One region of the Dasania marina DSM 21967 genome, then DNA from elsewhere that is predicted to be linked to it. Evidence: predicted binding sites of a transcription regulator. Region 1 holds the regulator's gene; the other holds the start of a gene.
What was found. The regulator LexA, encoded in region 1, represses DNA repair genes until DNA is damaged. The targets are predictions, from matches to a motif close to ACTGTNTNTANANACAGT.
Positions count from the first base shown of each region.

Region 2: the regulator LexA is predicted to act here: its motif matches at 1,404-1,421, upstream of recN (DNA repair protein RecN).

Region 1 covers NZ_KB891585.1:476,547-479,700, reverse strand. The annotation lists gene B067_RS0111745 (DUF4823 domain-containing protein) at 1-265, shown strand, start outside; gene B067_RS0111740 (DUF1285 domain-containing protein) at 255-797, shown strand; gene lexA (transcriptional repressor LexA) at 865-1,467, opposite strand; gene B067_RS0111730 (DUF6763 family protein) at 1,591-1,911, opposite strand; gene B067_RS0111725 (mechanosensitive ion channel family protein) at 2,202-3,154, shown strand, end outside.
Region 2 covers NZ_KB891586.1:326,954-330,107, forward strand. The annotation lists gene dnaK (molecular chaperone DnaK) at 1-418, opposite strand, end outside; gene grpE (nucleotide exchange factor GrpE) at 578-1,165, opposite strand; gene recN (DNA repair protein RecN) at 1,469-3,133, shown strand.

The DNA.
Region 1 (3,154 bases):
GGCCAAATCGCAGCGGGCCAGTTTTTTGGCAGTGTTTACGCTAAGTTCGTTACAGCAATTTCAAAATCTGGATGGCAGTTACGAAGCCGGCTATCAACAGGCCGATGTATTAATTACCCTTTATGATGTCAACTCGGCAAAAGTGGTGGATAAGGTGAGCCTAAAGGCCAGTAAATCGTTGTTGTCATTTGCCGGTGAAAATATCACAACACTGCTGCATAAACCTATGTTGGCCGTAGCTGCGGAGCTTAGTGGTGGCCAGTAAATCATTAGCCAGTATAGAGGCTTACCTAAAAGACCAGCCTCAGCGCCCTCCTGTTGAACAGTGGCAGCCTACTTTGAGTGGCGATATTGATATCGTTATTAAAGAGGATGGATCATGGTGGCATGAAGGCGGCGAGATTAAGCGGCAACCCTTGCTGCGTTTGTTTGCCTCTATCTTAAGGCGCGAAGACGATGGCGAGTACTATCTGCTTACCCCCGTAGAAAAATGGCGTATTCGGGTTGAGGCTGAGGTTTTTCAGGCTATAGACTATCAAATACTGCAGGAGCAGGGCCAGCCAGCGTTTATTTTTACCCTCAATACCGGCGCCAAATACGTCTTATCAAAACAATACCCGTTGCAAGTCAGTAGCAACCCGCAGGGTGAACCTATACCTATATTGCTGGTAGACCGGGGGTTGAGTGCCAGAATATCGCGCAACTGCTACTACCATCTTATCGATGATGCGCAGTTGCAAAGTGAGGACGCTTATATAGAAAGTTGTGGAGAACGTTTTAGCTTAAGCGGCCAATAGTTTGGTGGTCCGTTATTACTGCTGCTGTTGAATAAAACAAACGCTGTTTAGCACAACAGCACAAGGCTTAAGAGCTGCGCCTAACCACGCCTACACTTAAACCCTCTATAGCAAAGTCTTGCTGCCTCAAATCTACCTCTATAGGTTGGTAGTCGGGGTTTTCGGGTAGTAGTTGTATTTGATATTTACTGCGTGTGGTTTTGTAGCGTTTAACGGTGACTTCATCATCGATGCGGGCAATCACAATCTCGCCATTATTGGCCTGCGCTGTGCGGTGTACGGCCAGTAAATCCCCTTCATATATGCCCACATCTATCATGCTGTCGCCGCGTACTCTTAAAAAATAATCGGCATGGGGGCTAAAGAACGAGCTGGGCATTTCGCAATAATCTTCTATGTGCTCAGTAGCCAGTATAGGGCTGCCAGCGGCAACTTGTCCCACGATGGGTATACCCTTGTTTTCGGGTAAGCGTATGCCTCTAGAGGCACCGGGGATAACTTCTATGGCACCTTTGCGGGCCAGCGCTTTTAAATGTTCTTCGGCGGCGTTGGCGGATTTAAAGCCCAGATCCTTGGCAATTTCGGCGCGGGTAGGTGGGTAGCCGGTTTCTTCTATATGGGTTTTTATTAGGGCTAATACTTCGGCCTGGCGTGCGGTTAATTTACTCATGTCCAATCCGTCTGTTTTTATGTACAGTGGCTGTGATTATATACAGCATTGTCGGCACTGCAAGCCTTTTTATTATTCCCTGGGCTGCTGATTAGTTAAATTGAACGACTGCAGTAGAAGGCTTTACATGTCGTCCAGCACACCATTCATAATATCGGTTTCTATGTAACTAACAGGGCTGGACCATTCTTCGGGGCGTATGGCGGCATCGGGATCTAGCGAGTCTTCATGACTTAGCTCATAAGCATTGCGCCAATCCTCAGGTTCCTCTACTTCCAATAGTTGTAATTCATGCCAGTTTTCAAGATCAAATTCGTTAATCTCGCCATCGATATGCTGTGTTTCTATGGTTTGACTTATATCGTCTACGGCAACGACCTCAAAAATACCGCCACCCTGTAATTCTTTATACCAATTGCCAACACTAGGCATAATATTTCTCATTGCTTTTATCCTCATTTCTTATGGCTACACACAAGTAATAACAGCTAAATTTTTACTGTCCAGTGTTATAAAAAGAGCAAAAATGCATCAACACAGCCGGTAATCAATTGCAATCAATAAAAAAACAGTGATGATTCAATGGCTTAGCTTTTGGTGTAGGTAAATGCGGTAAATGCCAGCTAGTTTTAATATGCTTATGGTATATAAATGCATAATTACTGGATAAAATTGTATAAATTACTTAGGCTGCCGTTTGTTTATAGGCACAGAAAAATGAAAAAGAGAGGGCAATGGCTATCAATTTCTTACAAGATTTACTTGATGTTTTTCAGTTAGAAGATTACCCCTGGCTGTGGGAAGTCTTTGCGGTGGTACTGCTAACCTTAATCGTCAGCTATTTTGTTCGCTTTTTATTTTCGCGCTTAGAGCGGCAGTTTAAAAAAACGGCTAATAAGTGGGATGATGCTATTTTTGCCGCCGGTCGTAGGCCCGCTTTTATTATGGTGTGGTTAATGGGCGCTAGCTTGGTACTGGATATTATACGAGCAAAGTCTGAGGCCTATATTTTTACGTTGATAGCGCCCACTAGAGAAGTGCTGTTCATTGCCATATTAACGTGGTTTTTAGTACGCTTGGTTAAGCGTATAGAGCAGCAATTAATTGCTGGCGACAGCGCTGAATCCTCGGTTGATGAGGCCACTGTTTTTGCTTTAGGTAAACTATTGCGTACGGCGGTGATTATTACCGCTAGTTTAATGATGCTGCAAACTTTGGGTTTTAGTATTTCCGGGGTGCTGGCCTTTGGCGGTGTCGGCGGCATAGCCATAGGCTTTGCGGCCAAGGATTTATTAGCTAACTTTTTCGGCGGCTTAATGGTGTATTTAGACCGGCCTTTTATTATTGGCGACTGGATACGTTCACCCGATAGATCTATAGAAGGTACGGTGGAGGACATAGGTTGGCGGCAAACCCGTATACGCACCTTTGATTCGCGGCCACTGTATGTGCCCAATAGCACCTTTGCTCAAATCACGGTAGAAAACCCTTCGCGCATGCTAAATCGGCGTATCTATGAAACCATAGGTTTACGCTATGATGATGCTGATAAGGTCGGCACCATCGTTGAGGAGGTCAAAGCCTATTTGTTGGCCAATGAGGATATCGACACTGATAAAACCCTGATGGTTAACTTCAATGCTTTTGCGGCATCGTCTTTGGAATTCTTTATTTACACGTTCACCAA
Region 2 (3,154 bases), on a different contig from region 1:
CAACCGCTTCGGTTACCGCTTCACCTAAATATTCTTCAGCGGTTTTCTTCATCTTTTTCAAGACTTCCGCAGAAATTTGTGGAGGCGCCATTTTCTCGCCATTCACTTCTACCCAAGCATCGCCATTATCAGCGGCTGAGATTTTATAAGGCACCATGGAGATGTCTTTTTGTACCACATCATCTTTAAACTTACGGCCGATTAAACGCTTAACCGCATATAAGGTATTGTGAGGGTTGGTAACAGCTTGACGCTTAGCGCTTTGGCCTACCAAAATCTCACCGTCAGCCGTGTAAGCCACGATAGAAGGCGTAGTGCGATCGCCCTCTGCGTTTTCAATTACTTTGGCTTTGCCGTTTTCTAGCACAGATACACACGAGTTAGTTGTACCTAAGTCTATACCGATTATCTTACCCATTGTCATACTCCATCGTTCAATTTCATGGCGGCCTGTCTGAGAGCTACAAGCCTTTACTATTCAGTTGTTATCTATATTGGCGCATTTACGCCCTTTTCAAGGGCTGCAGCCATTTATTTTGTGTTGTTTAGCCGGACATTAGCCGACCCGCTCGTCCAGCTAGGCGCCGGGCGCTTTCGAGACCATAACCATAGCCGGGCGCAATAAACGACCGCTTAAGGTGTAGCCTTTTTGCATGACATGGAGAACCGTATTGGGCTCCACATCGGGGTTTTCAACCATAGACATAGCCTGATGTACTTGCGGGTCAAATGGCTCGCCATTAGGGTCAACCTGTTCAACCTTGAATTTTTCCAAAGCGGCCATGAGTGATTTTTGGGTGAGTTCCACCCCTTCTATCAAAGGCCTTAAGGATTCATTGCCTTGATCGGCGGCCTCTAGAGCGCGCTCTAGGTTATCGGCAACCACCAACAACTCACCAGCAAACTTCTCTAATGCAAACTTGCGGGCCTTATCCACCTCGGCCTCGGCGCGACGTTGGGTGTTATGGGCATCAGCCACAGTGCGCAGGGCATGCTCTTTGGTGTCGGCCAACTCTTGCTGAGAGGCCTCTAGCTGCGCTTTTAGGCTATCCACTTCGCTAAGCTCTGCACCAAACTCTGTGGCCTCGGCGCTATCGACTACCGTTTCGGGCTGGGCTGAGTCTAACTCGGGGTTTGTTTGATCATCTTTTGACACTGCGTACACTCTCCAATTACCGCTGAGATTAATGGCTACAAAAAGGCACTAACAGCGCCACCTTTTCACCTATAACATTACCTATTGTGCTCAGATATGGGGGCGCTCAGCGTCATATCAAGGTTTTAGACATAAAAAATTAATTCTTATATATCAATAAGTTATTCAAAGGTCACGGCAACAGCCACACAGCAACAGCCAGCCATAAAATAAAAACTAGACAAAACACTGTACAAATAACCATAATACTGTGTATAACAACAGTGGTTAAACGCCAGCGCCTTAATAAGACTTGATACAGAGATAAACAGCATGCTCAGCCATTTAAATATCAATAATTTTGCTATTGCCTCTCATTTGGATATAGAGCTACACCGCGGCATGACCGTAATTACCGGCGAAACCGGCGCCGGCAAATCCATTATGCTGGGCGCTTTGGGCTTGGCCTTGGGCGATCGCGCCGATGCCAGCATCGTCAAGCACGGCGCCGACCGTGCTGATATCCATGCCACCTTCGATATCAGTGACATTCCTGAAGCTCAACAATGGTTGGCCAGCCGTGAGCTTAACGCCGGCCACGAGTGCCTACTGCGCAGGGTCATCACCAAGGAGGGGCGCTCACGCGGCTTTATTAATGGCAGCCCCGCCACCCTCAGCGACCTGAAAACCCTAGGCAATATGCTCATAGACATACACAGCCAGCACGCCCATCAATCGCTGTTAAAAAAGGAGCAACAGCGTCGCCTGCTAGACGAATACGCCAATACCCAGGGCTTAGCCGATGACATCAAAACCACCGTTACCGATTACAATCAACTGGCACAACGTCTAGCTACACTAGAGAGTAACCACAGCGAACAAACCGCCAGAGCACAGTTATTAAGCTACCAAGTGGAAGAGCTGGATCAACTGGCCCTAGAAGTAGGCGAGCTGGAAAAACTGGAAACCGAGCAAAAACAACGCGCCAATGCTGAAGCTATACTAGAATCCTGCCACCACGCCCTAGCGCTGTGCCAAGAAGGCGAACTTAACGTCAACAATATACTCAGCCAAGCCATACGCTCACTGGCCACTATACCCGCCAAAACCAAAGGCTTAAGCGAAGCCGAACAGCTATTAAGCAGCGCCCTGATACAAGCTGAAGAAGCCAGCCACGAAATTTCTGCCCATATAGACAGCTTCGAAGTCGACCCTGAGCGCCTGCTCTATGTAGAGCAACGCCTCAACCAAGTATTCGAGATAGCCCGTAAACACCGGGTAGACGCCAGCCAACTCAGCGAGCTACACCAGCAATTACAAACCGAACTCAGTGCCATCGCCGGCAGCGATGAGGAAATAGACAACTTGCACCGGCAAACTAACGAGCTGCGTCTGGAGTACCAGCAACTGGCCGCTAAACTCAGCAAAAAACGCCGTAGCGCAGCCCAAAAACTTGAAAAGCAAGTAGAAGCACAGCTACAAACCCTAGCCATGAGTAACTGCCGCTTTACCATAGCGCTAGCCGCCAGAGAGTCTCAACAGCCACACCAGCACGGCCTAGAAGACATCCACTTTTTAATTAGCACCAACCCCGGCCAGCCCGCGCAAGCCCTATCGCGTACCGCTTCTGGCGGCGAACTCTCACGCATCAGCCTAGCCATACAAGTGGTCACTGCTCAAACCAGCGCCATACCCACCATGGTATTTGATGAAGTAGATGTAGGTGTAGGCGGCGCCACCGCCGAAGTAGTCGGCAACCTACTGCAACAACTGGGCGAAAAAGGCCAAGTACTGTGCGTAACCCACCAGCCACAGGTTGCCTCCAAGGGACATCAACATTTATACGTGAGCAAACAGAGTAATAAAAAAGCCGTCAGCACCCAACTACAGCAATTAACAGCGGAACAAAAAGTGGAAGAAATTGCCCGCATGTTAGGGGGCATAGACATAAGCAAGCAATCGAGGGCGCATGCCAAACAGATGTTGGCAGTGCATTAGTACCCAAAACAGGGTTTTGGG